One region of the Arthrobacter sp. UYCu511 genome, then DNA from elsewhere that is predicted to be linked to it. Evidence: predicted binding sites of a transcription regulator. Region 1 holds the regulator's gene; each other region holds the start of a gene.
What was found. Region 1 encodes LexA, which represses DNA repair genes until DNA is damaged. Its sites were predicted from a motif close to TCGAACANNTGTTCGA; they were not measured.
Positions count from the first base shown of each region.

Region 2: a site for LexA is predicted at 2,653-2,668, ahead of ABIB48_RS00275 (HNH endonuclease signature motif containing protein). Genes of this name have one in related genera too.
Region 3: a site for LexA is predicted at 2,706-2,721, ahead of uvrA (excinuclease ABC subunit UvrA). Genes of this name have one in related genera too.

Region 1 covers NZ_JBEPPB010000003.1:64,567-70,592, forward strand. The annotation lists gene hisB (imidazoleglycerol-phosphate dehydratase HisB) at 1-569, opposite strand, end outside; gene ABIB48_RS05960 (histidinol-phosphate transaminase) at 811-1,908, opposite strand; gene ABIB48_RS05965 (LysM peptidoglycan-binding domain-containing protein) at 2,031-2,510, opposite strand; gene lexA (transcriptional repressor LexA) at 2,790-3,533, shown strand; gene ABIB48_RS05975 (ATP-dependent DNA helicase) at 3,591-5,618, opposite strand; gene hflX (GTPase HflX) at 5,611-6,026, opposite strand, start outside.
Region 2 covers NZ_JBEPPB010000001.1:49,357-55,382, reverse strand. The annotation lists gene ABIB48_RS00280 (acyl-CoA dehydrogenase family protein) at 1-237, shown strand, start outside; gene ABIB48_RS00275 (HNH endonuclease signature motif containing protein) at 484-2,610, opposite strand; gene ABIB48_RS00270 (response regulator) at 2,789-3,226, opposite strand; gene ABIB48_RS00265 (histidine kinase) at 3,288-4,019, opposite strand; gene ABIB48_RS00260 (hypothetical protein) at 3,950-4,225, opposite strand; gene ABIB48_RS00255 (hypothetical protein) at 4,396-4,668, opposite strand; gene ABIB48_RS00250 (NADP-dependent oxidoreductase) at 5,485-6,026, shown strand, end outside.
Region 3 covers NZ_JBEPPB010000001.1:595,245-601,270, forward strand. The annotation lists gene uvrA (excinuclease ABC subunit UvrA) at 1-2,584, opposite strand, end outside; gene ABIB48_RS02830 (GntR family transcriptional regulator) at 2,774-3,148, opposite strand; gene ABIB48_RS02835 (ABC transporter ATP-binding protein) at 3,154-5,091, opposite strand; gene ABIB48_RS02840 (ABC transporter ATP-binding protein) at 5,088-6,026, opposite strand, start outside.

The DNA.
Region 1 (6,026 bases):
GAGCGCAGAGCCCGGGCGAAGGCCTTGAACTGGGCCTCAACAATGTGGTGCGGATCGCGGCCGGCGATGACCGTCATATGCAGGCAGATTTGCGCGTGTAAGGTGATGGCTTCAAACACGTGACGTGTCAGCGACCCGGTGAAGTGACCACCAATCAGGTGGTATTCCTGACCGGCAGGTTCGCCACTGTGCACCAGGTACGGGCGGCCTGAAACATCTACCACGGCGTTGGCCAATGCCTCATCCAACGGAATGGTTGCCTCACCGAAACGGCGGATGCCGGCCTTGTTGCCCAGGGCTACCTTGAGAACCTCGCCCAAGGAGATGGCAACATCTTCCACGGTGTGGTGGGCATCGATGTGGGTGTCACCCGTGGCCTTGATGTTCATGTCAATCAAGGAGTGCTTAGACAGCGCCGTGAGCATGTGGTCATAGAAGGGCACAGAGGTGTCAATGTTTGACACGCCTGTCCCGTCGAGGTTAATTTCCACCATGACGCTGGACTCGCTCGTGGCACGCTCCAGTCGGGCGGTACGTCCCTGGCCGGGTTTCGGGCTGTTCTCAGTCATTGCGGCAGTCCTTTGTGTACTATGCGCCCCGACCAGCAGATACCGGGCAGGGTGGGGCGCTCAAACGAAACGGGGTGTATTGATACCAGCTTAGAAGGGAAGGCACTGTTATGCCCAACCAGTTCCCCACTGGCGAACTTATTGGCTAGGTCAGTTTGACCCAATTACCCGGGTCCGGTGGAACTCATGAACCGCGGCGCAAATGATGAACTTAGTCCAAGGCCGGACCCTACAGGGGGCACTAGCGAGCTAGGAAGGTACGCAACCCGGTGAGGAATGCAGTAGTTTCCGCTTCCGTGCCGGCGGTGACGCGCAGGTGCCCGGGGATTCCAACATCGCGGATGAGCACACCGTCATTCAACAACGCCTGCCACGCTTCATGGGGATTCTCTAGACCACCGAAGAAAACAAAGTTCGAATCTGAGGGGGCCGGGGTGAGTCCCAATTCCTTTAATTCCTGCACAATCCGGTCACGTTGGACCTTGATCTGCTCCACGTTAGCCAGCAAAGAGGTGGAGTTCCGCAGAGCAGCCACAGCAGTTGCCTGGGTGATGGCCGAGAGGTGGTAGGGCAAGCGGACCAGGCGAAGCGCGTCGCTTACTTCAGGGGCGCCGGCCAAGTACCCAAGTCTGGCACCGGCCAAGGCGAAGGCCTTGCTCATAGTGCGTGAGACGACTAGTCGAGGACGGCCCTTGAGAAGATTCAGTGCGCTAGGGGTTCCCGTCTGGGCGAATTCGGCGTACGCCTCGTCAACAATGATGATGGCCTGAGCTTCCTCCCCTGCCTGGTAGACCGCCTCGACCACATCTTGCCCAAGAGCCGTTCCCGTAGGGTTGTTGGGCGAACACAGGAAGACGATGTTGGGGCCGTTGCGGCGCACCTGCTCCGCCGCAGATTCCGCGGTGAGGGTGAAGTCATCCTCACGGACACCTGCCACGTAGCCAGTCCCTGTGCCACTGGCGAGCAGCGGGTACATGGAATAGGTGGGAGGGAAACCCATGGCCGTTCGGCCGGGGCCACCGAAGGCTTGCAACAGTTGTTGAAGAACTTCATTGGAACCGTTGGCCGCCCAGAGATTCTCCTCCGTCAGACCATGACCCAGATATGCCGCCAATTCCTGACGAAGCACCGTGAATTCCCTATCCGGGTAGCGGTTGAGGCCGTCAAGCTCCTGCGCAACGGCTGCCAAGATGGCCTCTTTTGCATCCGTGGGAACGCCATGGGTGTTTTCATTGACGTTCAGCAGAACGGGAACATTTAGCTGAGGAGCCCCGTAAGGGCGCAGGCCTCGCAGATCGTCACGAAGCGGCAATTGACGGAGGCGTTCAAACTGGTCCATTCCCCCAGCATATTTGGTGGCCGTGAGAAAGTTCGAAACGGCGACACAATGCGGACACCTGCCAAGACCTTACCCGGCTGTGGAGGAGCGCTCTTGGCCTGCGGACCTATTGGTACGGAGGGCTATTTGGGAATGGGGACGTAGAGTCGCTGCCCGGCGTGAAGTATCCCGCTTCCTAAGTCGTTGAGAGCAACGATCTCCCTGACCACATGGCGTGCATCACGGCCCGGATCTGCGGCGGCCGCAATACTCCAGAGGCTGTCACCTTGTAAGACGGTTACCGCAACGGCATAATCTGCAAGGTTCACCGGCTGCGACTCCGTTGCAGCATTCGCCGGTCCCGCCAGGAAGCCCGCCATGATGGCCAGCGCCAAAAACAGTAGTAGGGCGGCGGTGACAATGGCTGGAATCCCTAAGAACACCAGACGCCCGCGCCTGGTCAGCGCTAGCCTTCCTGCAGCATCGGAGGCACCCCTGGAATGGGAAGCGGTGATGGCACCGGTGCGCCCCGCTCCAACTGTCTGGTCAATGCGGGCCGCACGGGCGCTAACCCCTGCTGTGGAAACGCCAAAGGATGCGTGGGAGATAAGCGCTGCATTCATGACTTGTGGTCCTTTCACCGTGAATCCGGATCCCGTGGCCAAGCACACCCATCGGATCGAAATTCCACACTCAACATCTTCGATAGAACGTATGTTCTAATTTGCTTCTAGTACAGTTTTAGCATCTATAGACGACACTTGCCAAGAGTAAATAGAACAAATGTTTGAAATTCGCCTCTTGGTGGCTTAAACTCGGAAGAACAAGGATTGGCCGCATGATGCAGTCCACCAGCAGGCACTGACATTGTTCAGGGCAGCCACGAAAGGACCGACGGAACCATGACGCTTCCAGACCCGCCGCACCGCATTCCTCAAGCCCCCAGCCGGGCCGGCATGAAGGGCCTCACCGTGCGGCAGAAGAAGATCCTTGAGTGCATACAGCGGTGTATTGCAGACAAAGGGTACCCGCCGTCGATGCGTGAGATTGGTGATTCCGTTGGCCTGGCTAGCTTGTCCAGCGTTACGCACCAACTGACTCAGCTCGAACGCCACGGCTATTTGCGCCGCGATCCCAAGCGTCCCCGCGCCATGGAAGTTCTGATTCCGCTGGTGCTGGACAGCGGCACGGTTGAGATTGAAGGGGTAAGCTCCCCGTCGGCGTTGCGCAGTTCGAATGGATTGAACTTTGCTGAGCTGAGCTCCTCCTCCGACACCGCGTTCGTACCCCTTGTGGGACGTATTGCGGCAGGCGGGCCCATCCTGGCCGATCAGGCGGTGGATGACATCATGCCTCTGCCGCGGCAGATTGTGGGCAGCGGCGAACTCTTCATGCTCAAGGTCCAGGGTGATTCCATGATCGACGCCGCAATTTGCGACGGCGATTGGGTCGTGGTTCGGCAGCAGCCCACGGCCAACAATGGAGACATCGTGGCAGCCTTGCTGGAGGACGAAGCCACTGTGAAAACGTTTAGGCAACGCGACGGCCATACTTGGCTTCTTCCGCAAAACACCCGCTATGAACCCATTCTTGGCGATCATGCCACCATCATGGGCAAGGTTGTCTCGGTACTTCGCAGCCTGTAACAGCAGCTGCCTACACAAAAGCGCCCCGTCTAGCGGGGCGCTTTTGTGTTGGCAGCACTACTTTCCGGAAAGCCGTTTCAGCGCACCAAGCGCCACGGTACGGTCTTTCGTAGACCAGAATGGCGGCAGGGCGGCTCGCAGGAAGCCTCCGTAACCGGCATTGGCCAGCCGCGAGTCAAGAACAGCAACCACACCCCGGTCATCGCTAGAGCGGATCAGGCGCCCCACCCCCTGCGCCAACCTCACTGCGGCATGGGTGGCTGAAATGGCAATGAATCCATCCCCACCACTTTGCGCCACGGCACGCGCCCGGGCGGTCACCAACGGATCATCAGGGCGGGGGAAGGGAATCCTGTCAATCACAACGAGCCGGCACGAGGTGCCCTGAACATCAACCCCTTGCCAAAGGGACATGGTGCCAAAGAGGCAGGTGTCGGGTTCATCCGCGAATTCCTTGATGAGCCCCGACATGGAGGAATCCCCCTGACACAGGATCTTCACCTTCAACTTCTTGCGGAGCTTCTCAGCTGCATCTTCCGCCGCACGCCGTGAGGAGAATAATGCCAAGGTTCCCCCACCGGCGGCAGAAATCAGTGCTTCCAATTCATCCAGCTGCGCCTCCGACATGCCAAAGCCCGGCTTTTTCAGATGAGCGGCAACATAGAGCATGCCCTGCTTGGGGTAGTCAAAGGGAGATCCAACATCGGCCCCCGTCCACGCGGGTGCGCTAGGACCCAACAATCCCAGTCCGCCAGCGGTGGCTTGAAAAGACTCTCCAATGGCAAGGGTAGCTGAGGTGAGCACTACCGTCCGGTCAGCGAAGAGTCCTTCCCGCAATTTCATGGCCACGCTCAACGGCGCAATATTGAGCACCGCAGGCTCACTTTCATCGGCCTTTTGGTAGCCCTTCCCGGGGGTGAAAGAACCTGGGCGGGATGCCCACACCACTTCCCTTGCATTGGTGGCATCCAGCAAACGCTCACACAGATCAAAGATCAGATTGAGCCGTGAACGAGCAATGGAACGGCCACTGTCAACCGCCGCATTGCCCTCAGGTTTGGAGTCGGAGAGGGCTGCCCGGACGCTGTCGCGTAACTGTTCCACCGCCTGGGACTGCTGTTCATTGAGGCCGTTGGGAAAGAGCCCTTCAGGGGTCCCCGCCAAAGCTAGGTCCAGAGCGGCCGCGCTGGCATGCAAGGCATCCACGGAAACCGCCGTGTGCTTTCGCGTGCTTGATGCCGCTGCGGAAACCATCTGGACAGATAGTTGCCCTGTAACAGCCCCCGTCACCCGATCTTGGAGCTCATGGGCCTCGTCCACCACCACAACGTCATAGTCAGGAAGCACTGCTATACCTTCGAAGGCGCTAATGGCCAGCATGGCGTGGTTGGTGACAACAATGTCTGCCTGGGCGCCGCGGGCACGGGCCAGCTCAGAGAAACATTCGGTGGCAAGGGGGCACTTTTGCGCGCCGAGGCATTCCATGGAGGTAACAGAGACTTGCCGCCATGCTTTGTCCGTCACGCCAGGGACAAGCTCATCCCGATCCCCTGTGTCAGTCTCCTGCGCCCAGTCACGCAGCCTGACCACTTCCTTACCCAGCTGTGAGGTGGGCCCGGAAGTAGCACCGGGCAGGTGCGCCACACTGGTGTCCTCCCCCAGGCTGAACAGGGCGCCTTCCCCCGTATCTTCTGTGGGGAAGCCTCCAGCCAGCTTTTGCTTGCATACATAATTGCTGCGGCCTTTTACGAGAGCCACGTCAATGGGGCGCGGCAATACTGGCGCCAAAGCAGCGAGCAGCCGGGGCACGTCACGGCCCACAATCTGTGCTTGAAGGGCCAGAGTGGCTGTTGCAATGACGGCTGGCTTCTCGCTGGTGAGCGCATTGACTATCAGCGGAATCAGGTAGGCCAGGGACTTTCCGGTGCCTGTGCCCGCCTGAACCAAAAGGTGGTCCCCGCTCTCTAAGGCAGCAACTACCCGGCGGACCATTTCATGCTGCCCATCACGGCGTTGTCCACCCATGGCAGCAACGGCACGATCCAGTAATTCCAGAGCCTGCTGCGAAAGTTCACTTTCAGGCATGCTGGACAAACGGCTCAACCTCAGCTGCCAAGTCTTCCCTGACACGGGCGTGGGCCAAAGTGCCATGCTCTCCGTGTTCCAAGCTGATGATCTCTGCATCGCTGCGATGGAGCTTATTGAGTACATCACCACGGTCATAGGGGATCAACAAGGTTACTAAGACGCTGGGGTGCGGAATACCTTCTTCGATGGCTTGGAGCAGTTCATCCATGCCCTGGCCAGTACGGGCTGAGACCACCACGGTGCGGGATTCACGCTGGATGAGCCGCTCGACCACAAAGGGATCGGCGATGTCCACCTTGTTCAAGACGATGATTTCAGGTATTTGCAGCGCGCCTACCTCGGCAAAGACCGAACGTACGGCAGAAATTTGTCCTTCCGGGTCAGGGTGCGAGGCATCCACAATAT
Region 2 (6,026 bases), on a different contig from region 1:
TTGCGAATGTGGGGGCTGTGCACCAGTGCCTGGATGCTGGCACGGGCAGCCGTTGCTGCGGCAAAGACGGATGATGCCAGCCTGGCGGACAACCAGTTGGTATTGGCCCGTTTCTACGCCCAGCAAATCCTGCCCCAGAGTGGCAGCCTGCTGGGTGCCGCAACAGCGGGCGCCACGGACCTGTTCGCCTTGGACGCCCATAGCCTCTCGGGTGCAGCACGCAAAGTGAGGAACTAGCCTTCAAATATGTAAGACTCACTCCGCCAGTCAAGGACGGTTCAACCGCAAGCCGGCGAATGCCGGCGCAAGCAGAGGAATCTGGGGCGAGCAGGCGAATCCAGCGTACTGATGGCTGTGTGTGCGTCCTTGCGAACATGACTCTTTGAGCGCATGCGTAATCGGGTGGCTTCTGTTCTTGCAGAAGCCACCCGATCGTCTTTGGTACCCCTTCCCAGATTCCCGTGCGGTCATTTGGGCCCTTGGTTATGAGCGTTTTTTGAGTTGTTTGGTGATGAGTTTCTTGAGCCATTTGGGGTATCGGGGGCGTGGGGTGTCTTCTTCTGGTGGTTCTTGGTAGGTCCCTGATGGGGTGATCCAGCCGATGCGTCCATCGCTGGTGGGTTGGGGTGTCCAGCCACGCAGCCGGATGTTGTTGCGTTCTGGTTCGTTGATGCAGCGGCGCTGCCCGTACCGGTTTTTATCGTCTTTGAAGTGCTTCATGGTGTGGTGGCGTTTACAAGCAGGGCGTAGATTCATCATGCTGGACTGGCCCCCGAACTCGAACGCTTCCAGATGGTCTAGATCGGTATCAATGACAGGGTTGGGACAATTCGCTACGTAGCAATGCCCAGCCAAGGCCTGCAGGACTAGTTTCTCTGCTTCCTTGAGCGTGTAGCGTTGCGGCTGTGCTGGCAACACATCACCGGTGATCGGATCCGTCAAGACCCGCAGGAACGTGGTGGACTGCGCTAAGAGAAGCCGGGCAATGTTCTCTGGAACTGGCCCAGCCAACGGGCCAGCTAGCTCAGCGGGTTCATCCGTGATCCCCAACAGCCCTAACACCGGAACTTTCAACAAGATCAGCGCTTTGGGTAAGGGCGGATCCGTGATCACCTTCGAGTGCGCCACCGCCTCCAACTGCCTCAAATACTCTCCTTGCGGATCCTCAAAAATCCCATCCACCACACCATCGATAAACCCCGATCCATCCCCCACCAACTCACCCACCAGCACCTCATCCCCCACCACAGACCCGCTGGTTTCGGGCAGGAAGGTACCGATAAAGGGTTGCGAGGTGGGATTATTTGCTGTGGTGTGAGCGAACGATTCACCGTCCCCAGCGGCTACCCCCGGGGCTAGCTCTGGGTTTATCTCTGGGTTTAGCTTTGGGGCTGCAGCAGTGTTCGGGCCCGTGCTTGAACTCGGGTTCGGGCTGGTGTTTGAGCTGGGGTTCGGGCTGGTACGCGGGCCGGTGTAGTGCCAGGGTGCTTCTTCCTCCGCGATCCGCACTCCCCCGAACCAGGCATTGTTCCCGTCCGAGGTATTAACGCGATCATGTAGCCCATCACCCCCAACGGAACCCTCACCACCTCCAGCACTGCCGCCAGCCCCCGCACCGGCCCTGGCACCAGCCCTGGCGCCGGTGTTGCTGTTGCTATTGGTGTTGGTGGGTGGTGGTCCTAGGAGCAGGGTTGCGCCTACATCGGCTCTGAGTTGGGTCAGGGTCCGGTATTCACGGCAGTCTTGGCCGGTACCTGCTTGGTCCGCATGGGATTGGGCTGTGTTCGCGTCGGCTTTCAGTGCCCTGGCTAGGCGGGTGCAGTTGGTATAGATACCTTCAGCGGCCAGGGTGGGCACGTACAGGGTGAGCCAGGACATCCCGTCTTTTCCCGGTAAACACGTCATGGTCCGTTGCCGAAAGGCTTCCTTGGTCCGGGTGGCCATGGTGGCTGGGAACATTGATTCCCGTGCCCTGCGTGCTTTCGCATGAAAGCACGCCACGGTCGTGTTCAAGACCAGCTTCAACAACCGGTCCTCGAAGAGCAATAGCTTCTCATCGCTGATATCGCCGTGCTCATTCAGGGTACCGAACTCGTCCATCATGACCGTGGCGTGACGGAAGGAAAACAGGCCATTACTTAGCCCGGCAAGGACCCGCGGGTGAGAGTCAACCAGTTCAGTACTGTGGTGAGCTAACACTGCAGCAGTACGTTCCGGGATGCCCAGAACCAGCCCAAGATGTGTCAACGCGGAGGATTCCATCACTCCACGCTGCCAGGAATCCAACCCGATCACCCCGGCTTCCACTCCGGCAGCCCCCACAACCCGGGCCACTAACGAGGCCTTACAAGCGCTGAGCGCGTCCTCGAGTTTCTTCAACACACCCAGCGCGTGCAGGCCTTGGTCATACACCTCACGAGCGATCCCCACCACGGACGCCGGTTCAGGATCAGGAACCGGGATAGGGATATACAACGGTAAGCCCACCAATACTGGCGTGTCAGTGCCAAAGGGTTCAATAGAAGGAACAGTCACCGCGGCAAGGACCGCAGCCACATCCTGTGTGGCTGTACCGCCCCGGTCCCCGGGGACCTGCTCCCGAATACTCATACCCCCATTTTAGTCTTACCGTAATCAAGACGCAATAGATACCCAAACAAATATTCGATCTATTGAACGGAAACCCAGCCCATGCGCCCGGCAACGAAAACCAGGCGGCTAGCCCATATGAACGTCAATCTGCCCGGTCTCGTCCGGGTTGAAAACGAGGCGGCGGTTGGCGATCTTGTCAGTGAAGAAGCGGTCGTGACTGTCCACCAAAACGGCGTCCAACAACGCTGCCAAACACTGTTCCCCCAGCGGCCACCACCAGCACAGCCTGCACAATCTCATCCCGGCCCGCACCCTTGAGCAAGTACCCGCAGGCTCCCGCGCGGATGGCCCCGAGGACTTGTTCATCGCCGCTGTGCATGGACAAGACCAAAACGGGGATGTCAGGATAGGCCCCAGTGATGCCGAAGATGGCGCTGGTGCCGTCCACTGCTGGCATATCCAAGTCGGTTAAGACCACATCAGGGCGTTCGCGCTCAACTAGCAGCATCAGTGAGGGGCCGTCGCGCGCGTGACCCACCACAGTCAGCTCAGTCCCGGCTGCGAGCGCAGCGGCAAGCCCGTGAAGGAACATGGTATGGTCGTCGGCGATGATCAGGCGTACAGGCTTATTCACCGGGAACCCTCCCAGTCTGGATAATCCCCGGCCGCCGAGGAATTGATGCTCATGCTCCCACCTAGTAGCTATGACCCTGGTGACCCTGACCCGCATGGATGCCAGCCCAACCCCGTCGGCGGGATGAGCGCGGAAGCCATTGTCGTCGTCCACGGAAACAGCCAGCAGGCCGCACCGGCAGCACATGGGCAAGCCCGTGCCTGACTAGGGCCTCGGGGAGGAGCCCGTCCAGGATGCGCCGGATCTCGGTCACTGATGCAGCAACCTTCCTCTCCAGCACAGGGACTAGGCGGGCAAGCTCCCCGCTGACGACGTCCCTGAGGGCTGCCAGTCCCAGCCCGACGCCGGTCAGCGATCCGAGGCCGTCATGCAGGTCCCCGCGCAGGCGTTCACGTTCACGGGCCGTAGCCTCGAGGACGGCGTCGCGCTGGTGGGCCAGTTCCGCCGTGAGGGAGAGTGCATGGATCTCGGCGGCAAGTTGCGGCGCCATGGCCCGCAACATCCCCTTGCCCCACCCTGGGTAACGCTCCCCCGGCGTCCGGCCATCCAGTTCAAGCGTGCCCACATCCCGCCCGCCCAGGGTCAGGGGTGCTGTGAACACAGGGCCGACGGCGCGTTCCCCATCAACGGTGGCACCCGGCACCCCCACAGAGGCGAGCGTACCTACGTCAAGCCTTGCAATACGCACGTGGGGAGCACGGACGCCGTCCTCGATCCCTGTGGTCACAACGTGGAGGAGCTCGTGATCCGCGGCCCCTGCGGCGAGTGCACCGAGTCCTGACATTGCGGACATGGGTCAGCACCCTTGCCGTAGAGGAAGCGGTCCACTGCACGCTGCACGCTGGTGCGCAGGGGGCTGATGCCTACGGCAATGAGGGCCGCCGCCACAAGGGCTGTCACGGGGTCTCCTGTCAGGCGTGCCGCGGCCACAGCAAGCACTGCCGCGTAGACCGCCATGATGCACCCCATCAGCAGCGCATAGACGAGGGCACTGCGCATCAGTGCCTGGATGCCCAGCAACCGGTAGCGCAGGACGCCTACGGCTATGGCAACGGGGAGAAAGGTACAAGGACAGACTCAGCACCCACTACCCGGGCACTGTTCCGCCAAGGAACTGTTCACCCATCAACAGCGCCACCGTGACGATCAGCCACGTGAGTTGCTGGCGTTCAGGGTGCACCGTCCGGATCAGCCACAGCCAGCACTTTCCCCAGAGCCATAACACCCGGCCGCATAGACCACGGCGGCGCACCACACCCAAGCGCACCGGTACCCGGAGTCATCCCCGCGGCAGCAGCACGGCAGTACGGCAGTACGTCACCGGCCACCAAGACCACAGTGGGCACTACCCATACCCTGCCTAGCCATGTTCCGGTCGGATACAGCACAGGCAGGAGGCCTATCAGCAAAAAGATGGAGAGCGCCGTGACAGTGGCAACCACCCCGCCCATCATGAGTCAGCCCAAGATGTTGCGCCGGCGAAGCCAGGCTGGTGCGGCTCCGGGAATGGCCCAGCTGGCACCTACCGCGGCCTGGGCAACGAACGGAATGGATTGGCTCAACGGCGTTAACCTAGTGCGCCGGAACACCACTTCGGCCCCTCGCCCGCACAGGCGCCAGCCACGGCTATCAGCAACAGCCCTGCAATCACCAGCCGGTTAAGTGCCATGGGCCAATTCTCCCGGCAGGACGCGCTTGGTTCAAGGGCTGGATCCCCCTCCGGCTCGGGCAAGACGCCCGGCCCGGCGGGACCCGCACCCCTGTTTATTGCTGATTCGGGCCGGGAACAATGAAAGATCCCGTATTCCATGCCCAGCAGTTCAGACACACCCACAATCAGACCCACCCACAAGGCGCGGGAGAGCCCGCCATGAACAAGCAATCAGCTCTTGCGACCGCAAAGCCCCTTGTTTGGCGGCGGCACGTCTCTCCTCTCAAATTCTGTATGGTGGCCGGACAGGTGGCAGCCCGGGATGGCCGGGCATGCGGCGGTGGCCGGACAGGTGGCAGACCCGGTTCGGCTTGGCACTGGCTTGGCACCGAGCTGCGCGGGGCCGACACCAGCCCGACCTCGGCCTGCGCCAAAGGATTGGCCTGCGCCAAGGGATCGGAATTACTCAAGTAACGCAGTGTTGCACACCTGCCGGGAACTGCAATACTCAAGACAGGGTGGCCCGCCCACTTGAGGCTGGCCATCCCCACGGGCAGGCCCCGGTGCCACGCCACCCAAGATCAAGCGCAGGAGAGTTGTGCAAACAATGAAAGCCTTTGTCTCCCCGAGCCACGGGAGTCAGCGCGTGGTCCTCGCGGAGGTGCCCATACCCGACATCAGCGACGATGAGTTGCTGGTGCGTGTCCATGCAATTGGCGTAGGTATCCACGACTCCTACTTTCTGCCGACTGATGCCATCTTCCCCTATCCCGTAGGAATTGAGGGCGCTGGCGTCATTGAGGCTGTGGGTGCCAAGGTGGCAGGCCATCTGGTAGGTGATCGGATTGCGTTTGTCAGTTCAATGCAAGCAAAAGGTGGCACGTGGGCGGAGTTTGTTGCCGTCAAGAACGGATCGCTCATTGTGCCGATTCCTCACGGCATGGACTTTGTGAGCGCCGCGGCGGTGCCTGTCGCCGGCAACACCGTGCTGCGTGCATTGCGGGCGCTGCCGCCCATCCGAGCTGGAGGTTCGCTGTTTGTAGCAGGGGGCTCCGGCGCCATCGGCACACTGGCCATCCCGCTCGCGGTGCGGCGCGGCTGGCGGGTAGGCGCCTCTGCATCTGCCGCTAATCGCGGCTACTTACTCTC
Region 3 (6,026 bases), on a different contig from region 1:
GCCCCAGCCGCACATAACCCAGGCCGACGTCGACCAGGGTACGCAGGTGCCGGGCGATGGGCGTGAATGCGGCAAAGAACTCTGCACCCTCCTCGATGGGCATGTTCAGCACATCGGCAATGGACTTGCCCTTGTAGTGCACCTCGAGAGTTTCGCGGTTGTAGCGGGCGCCGTGGCACACTTCGCAAGGAACGTACACATCCGGCAGGAAGTTCATTTCAATCTTCAACGTGCCGTCACCCGTGCAGGCCTCGCAGCGCCCGCCTTTGACGTTGAAGGAGAACCGGCCGGGCTGGTAGCCGCGCATCTTGGATTCGTTGGTCTCAGCGAAAAGCTTGCGGATGTTATCAAATACGCCTGTGTAAGTGGCAGGGTTGGAGCGCGGCGTGCGCCCGATGGGGCTCTGGTCAACATGGACCACCTTATCGAGGTGTTCCAGGCCATCGATGCGCAGGTGCCGCCCGGCAACCTGCTTGGCGCCGTTGAGCTTGTTGGCCAGCACCTTGTACAGGATCTCGTTGACCAGCGTTGACTTGCCGGAGCCACTGACACCGGTGACAGCCGTCAGCACACCCAGCGGGAACTTCACATCAATGTTGAGCAGGTTGTTCTCCCGTGCACCCACCACGGCAAGTTCCCGGGATTTGTCATACTTGCGCCGCTTGGCGGGCAAGGCAATGGACTTGCGCCCAGACAGGTAGTCACCGGTCAGGGAGCGGGTGTTCGCGAGAAGATCGGGCAGGGACCCTGAATGCACCACTTCGCCACCGTGCTCACCGGCGCCGGGGCCAATGTCCACGATCCAGTCGGCTTCCTTGATGGTGTCCTCATCGTGTTCCACAACAATGAGCGTATTCCCGAGGTCGCGCAACCTGGTGAGCGTTTCAATGAGGCGGCGGTTATCGCGCTGGTGCAGTCCAATGGAGGGCTCATCCAAAACGTAGAGCACACCCACCAGTCCGGAGCCGATCTGGGTGGCTAGGCGGATGCGCTGGGCTTCGCCGCCGGAGAGGGTGGCTGAGGCGCGTTCCAGGTTCAGGTATTCCAAACCCACATCCAGCAGGAACTTCAGCCGGGCCTGGATTTCCTTCAGCACCTGGCTGGCGATCTGCGCTTCGCGACCAGTCAAGACCAGGTTGGAGAGGAAGTCAAAGCAGTCGCGCATGGACAGGGCGCAGACTTCGGCAATGTTCTTCTCGTTGATCAGCACAGAGAGGGAAGCCGGGTTAAGGCGCGCACCACCGCAGGCAGGGCACGGGATTTGGCGCATGTACTCTTCGTAGCGGTCACGGGCCGAATCCGATTCGGTCTCCATGTGTTTGCGCTGAATATACTGGACGGCACCTTCAAAGCCGGTGCTGTATTTGCGTTCGCGGCCAAAGCGGTTCTTGTACTGAACCACCACCTTGTGGTCCTTGCCGTACAGGATAGCTGTGCGTGAGGCGGTATCGAGCTTGTTCCACGGGGTCTCCATCTTGAAATCCAGCTCCGTGGCCAGACCTTCAAGGAGTCTGTTCCAGTATTCGGTGGTGGCAGTACCCAGCGACCACGGCGCAATGGCGCCTTCGCGCAAGGACAGGAACGGGTTGGGAACCACCAGTTCCTCGTCCACCTCCAGCTTGGTACCAATACCGCTACACGCGCTGCAGGCACCAAAGGGGTTGTTGAAGGAGAAGGATCGTGGTTCAATCTCGTCGATGGCCAGCGGGTGTTCGTTGGGGCAGGCCAGGTTCTCGGAGAAGGAACGGATCCGTCCGGCGTCGCCTTCCTCTAGATCCACAAGTTCCACCAAGACCCGGCCGTCAGCCAGCCCCAGCGCAGTTTCCACAGAGTCCGTGAGGCGCTGCTGGATGCCATCCTTAACCACCAGACGGTCCACTACCACCTCAATGGTGTGTTTGAAGGTCTTCTTCAGTTTGGGCGGCTCGCTGAGCTGAATTTGCTCACCGTCCACCTTGGCCCGGGAGTATCCTTTGGCGGTGAGCTCCCGGAACAACTCCACGAACTCGCCCTTGCGGTCCCGCACCACGGGGGCCAGAACCTGAAAGCGGGTGCCTTCTGCCATCTCAAGGAGTTGGTCAACAATCTGCTGCGGTGTCTGCTTCGCAATTGGTTCCCCACAGACGGGGCAGTGCGGGGTACCCACACGCGCCCAGAGCAGACGCATGTAGTCATAGATCTCGGTAATGGTGCCCACGGTGGACCGCGGGTTTTTCGAGGTGGACTTTTGGTCAATGGACACGGCCGGGGAAAGGCCTTCAATGAAGTCAACATCGGGCTTGTCCACCTGCCCCAGGAACTGCCGGGCATAGGCTGAAAGTGACTCAACGTAGCGGCGCTGACCTTCAGCAAAAATGGTGTCGAAAGCCAGTGAGGATTTACCCGAACCGGAAAGGCCCGTGAAGACGATCATGGCGTCGCGGGGCAGATCCACGTCAATGTTGCGCAGGTTGTTCTCCCTGGCGCCTTTCACGATCAGGCGCGAGAGATCCGGCCGCTTGGGCGCAGCTACCTTAGCTGGGCCGCCAGGGGCTTCAGTACTTACAGGGGTTACTGGGGTTTCTGGGGTTACAGACTGGGCCATTGTTTCCTTCACATCACTGGCTGCCACACCGTCAGCGGCCGCCTCTCACGCTTGGCCGTCCGCAGTGCGCTCACAACAGGGCCGCGAGTCCGGCGCACGTTGCTTTCACTCATTAGTATAATCGAAAGTTCGTTCGAACGCGCGCCCGGGTCTGGCCCGGTTTCCGCCCGCTTCTAGAGTTTTGGTGGGCTAGCTGCGCTCCAGGGCAGCCGTGAGAATACGCAGCGCCTTGGCTTGAGAGACGCCCAGCTCACGCACGACGGCGGCGAAGGCCTCCGCGGCTTCCGCCACCTGGGCGGCAATCTTGTCCCCGCCGGAGGCGATGGCTGTGCCACTGCGTCCAGCTGTGAGAACAATGCCGGCCTGCTCAAGTTCGCGGTAGGCACGGGCCACGGTGTTCGCTGCTACACCCAGATCTGTTGCCAGTGCCCGCACCGAGGGGAGCTTGGTCCCGACCGCGAGGTCACCCGAGGACGCCAGGTCCAGAATCCGGAGCCGAACCTGTTCAAAGGGCGGCACCGTCGATTCCGTATCCAGGCGCCACCGGTGCATCAAAATATCCATGGAATTCACGTCTGACTCACCTCTTCGACCAACGGTTCACCAAATTGGCTCATGTATAGATCGTAGTAGAATCCTTGGCCCGCCAAAAGCTGTTCATGGCTGCCTTGTTCAATGATTTCTCCGTGGTTCATGACCAAGATTAGATCCGCGTCGCGAATCGTGGAGAGCCGGTGGGCAATGACAAAACTCGTCCGGTTGGCGCGAAGCCTGTTCATGGCTTGGCGGATCATGACCTCGGTGCGGGTATCAACCGAGCTCGTGGCCTCGTCCAGAATCAAAATTCCCGGATTGGCGATCCAGGCACGGGCTATGGTCATGAGCTGGCGTTGACCCTGACTGAGCCCACCGCCGTCGTCGGTCAACACCGTGTCATAGCCATCGGGCAAAGATCGCACAAAATGGTCAACATGGGTGGCCTCGGCAGCTTCCTGGATCTCTGCGTCAGTGGCGTCGAGCTTGCCGTAGGCCAGGTTGTCCCTGATGGTTCCGCCAAACAGCCACGCGTCTTGCAAGACCATGCCGAATTGGCTGCGCAGGTCATCGCGCGTCAGGTGGGCGGTGTTGACCCCGTCCACGGTGATAGCGCCTGAATCAATTTCATAGAAACGCATGAGCAGGTTCACCAGCGTGGTTTTTCCAGCACCTGTGGGACCCACTATTGCCACAGTCTCGCCCGGCTCAGCCACCAGGGAAAGATCCTTAATCAAGGGCTCCTGCGGGTTGTAGGCGAAGTTGACATGCTCGAAGACGACGCGGCCGGCTGCGTTGCCGAGCTTGGCGGCCGGGCTGTGGTCCGGGCGTTGCTCCTTCGCATCCAGCAGCTCAAAGACGCGTTCGGCAGAGGCCACCCCGGATTGTAGGAGGTTGATCATGCTGGCAAGTTGGGCCATGGGCTGACTGAACTGGCGTGAGTACTGGATGAATGCCTGAACACTGCCAATGGTCAGCGTTCCCTGAGCAACCTGAATACCGCCAAGCACGGCCACCACCACATAGTTCAGGTTGGCCACAAAGTTGGTGCTGGGCATGATGATGCCGGAAATGAACTGCGCCTTGGCGCTGGATTCGTAGAGGTAGTCATTAGTTACCCGGAACTTTTCAATTGCCGCTTCCTGCTGGCCGAAGGCCTTGACAATCTCGTGGCCGGTAAACATCTCCTCAACGTGGCCGTTCAAATCGCCCGTACTTTTCCACTGTGCGGCGAACTGTACCTGCGAGCGCTTGGCGATCAAGACGGTCAGGAAAGCGATGATGGGCACCGTCAGTAAGGAGATGCCGGCCAGGATCGGGGAGATGGAGAACATCATGCCCAGTACCCCAAAGACCGTCAGTACGGCTATGAGGATCTGGGTCAGCGTCTGGTTGAGGGTTTGGGCGAAGTTGTCAATGTCATTGGTGACGCGGGAGAGCACGTCTCCTCGGGATTCTTGTTGGAAGTGTGACATGGGGAGGCGGTCCAGCTTGTCCTCGATGTCTCGCCGGAGCCGGTACATGGCTCGTTGGACTATGCCCGTGGTCATGTACCCCTGGGACCAGTTGAAGAAGAACGCCGCTACGTAGAGGGAGAGGACAACCATGAGTATGGCGCCGAGTGCGGCTAGGTCCATGCCTTGTCCGGGGACAACGTTCATGGCGCTGAGCATGTCTGCTAGTTGCCCTTGTCCGCTGGCCCGTAGTTGCTCCACAGCTTGGGCCTTGGTGGTGCCGGCGGGAAATTGTTGGAGCATCTTGCCCACAACGCCGTCAAAGATGATGTCTGTTGCGTTGCCGAGGATCTTCGGCGCCACCACTGAGAGGGCGACGGAGATGGCGGCCATGAACACAACAAAGACAATCCGCATCTTATCTGGTGCCATGAGGCCCAGAATTCTTTTCAGGCTGGGCCCGAAGGACAGTGCTTTTTGTGGAGGGCCGCCACCGCGGCCGCCTCGCATCATGCTCATGCCGGGGTCTCCTGTTCTTGTGCGTCCTCAGCGTTGATCTGGGAGGTGACGATCTCTTGGTAGGTGGGGCAGGAGAGCAGGAGTTCTTCGTGAGTACCCTGCCCCACCAGCTTTCCTTCATCGAGCACCAGGATGTTATCCGCGTCCTTGACGGTGCCCACCCGTTGGGCAACCACTAAGACGGCGGCATCCCGGGTGACAGGCTTGAGAGCCATACGCAGTTTCGCGTCAGTGACATAGTCCAGAGCAGAAAAGCTATCGTCAAATAAGTAGACGGCGGGTTGGGCCGCTATGGCACGTGCAATGCACAGGCGTTGGCGCTGTCCACCGGAGACGTTGGAGCCGCCTTGTTCAATGGGAGCTTCGAGCCCTTCTGGCAAATTGCGCACAAAGTCGGCAGCTTGCGCCGTTTCCAGCGCCTGCCACAGTTGCTCATCCGTTGCCTGTGGGTTTCCCATGCGAATGTTACTTGCCACTGTGCCGCTGAAAAGATAAGCCCTTTGCGGCACCAAGCCAATGGAGCTGCGTAGTGTGGCAAGGCTCAGTGCCTTGACGTCATACCCGCCAAGTTCTATGGACCCTTGGGTGGTATCAAGCAATCTGGGGATGAGGTTCACCAGTGTGGACTTTCCGCTACCAGTGGAGCCGATGATGGCCGTGGTGGTTCCTGGCCCTGCGTTGAAACTGACGCCAGAGAGGACAGGGCTCTGAGCCCCGGGATAACTGAAGGTAGCATCGTGGACCCGCAACACGCCGTCGAGCCGGTCAAGGGAGATGGCATTGGGCGCATCCATGACGGTGGGCTCGGTGGTCAGGACCTCGGTGATGCGTTCTGCACTGACGGCCGCCCGCGGGATCATCATGAACATGAACATGGCCATCATGACAGCCATAAGGATTTGCATGATGTAGCTCAAGAACGCTGTGAGCGCCCC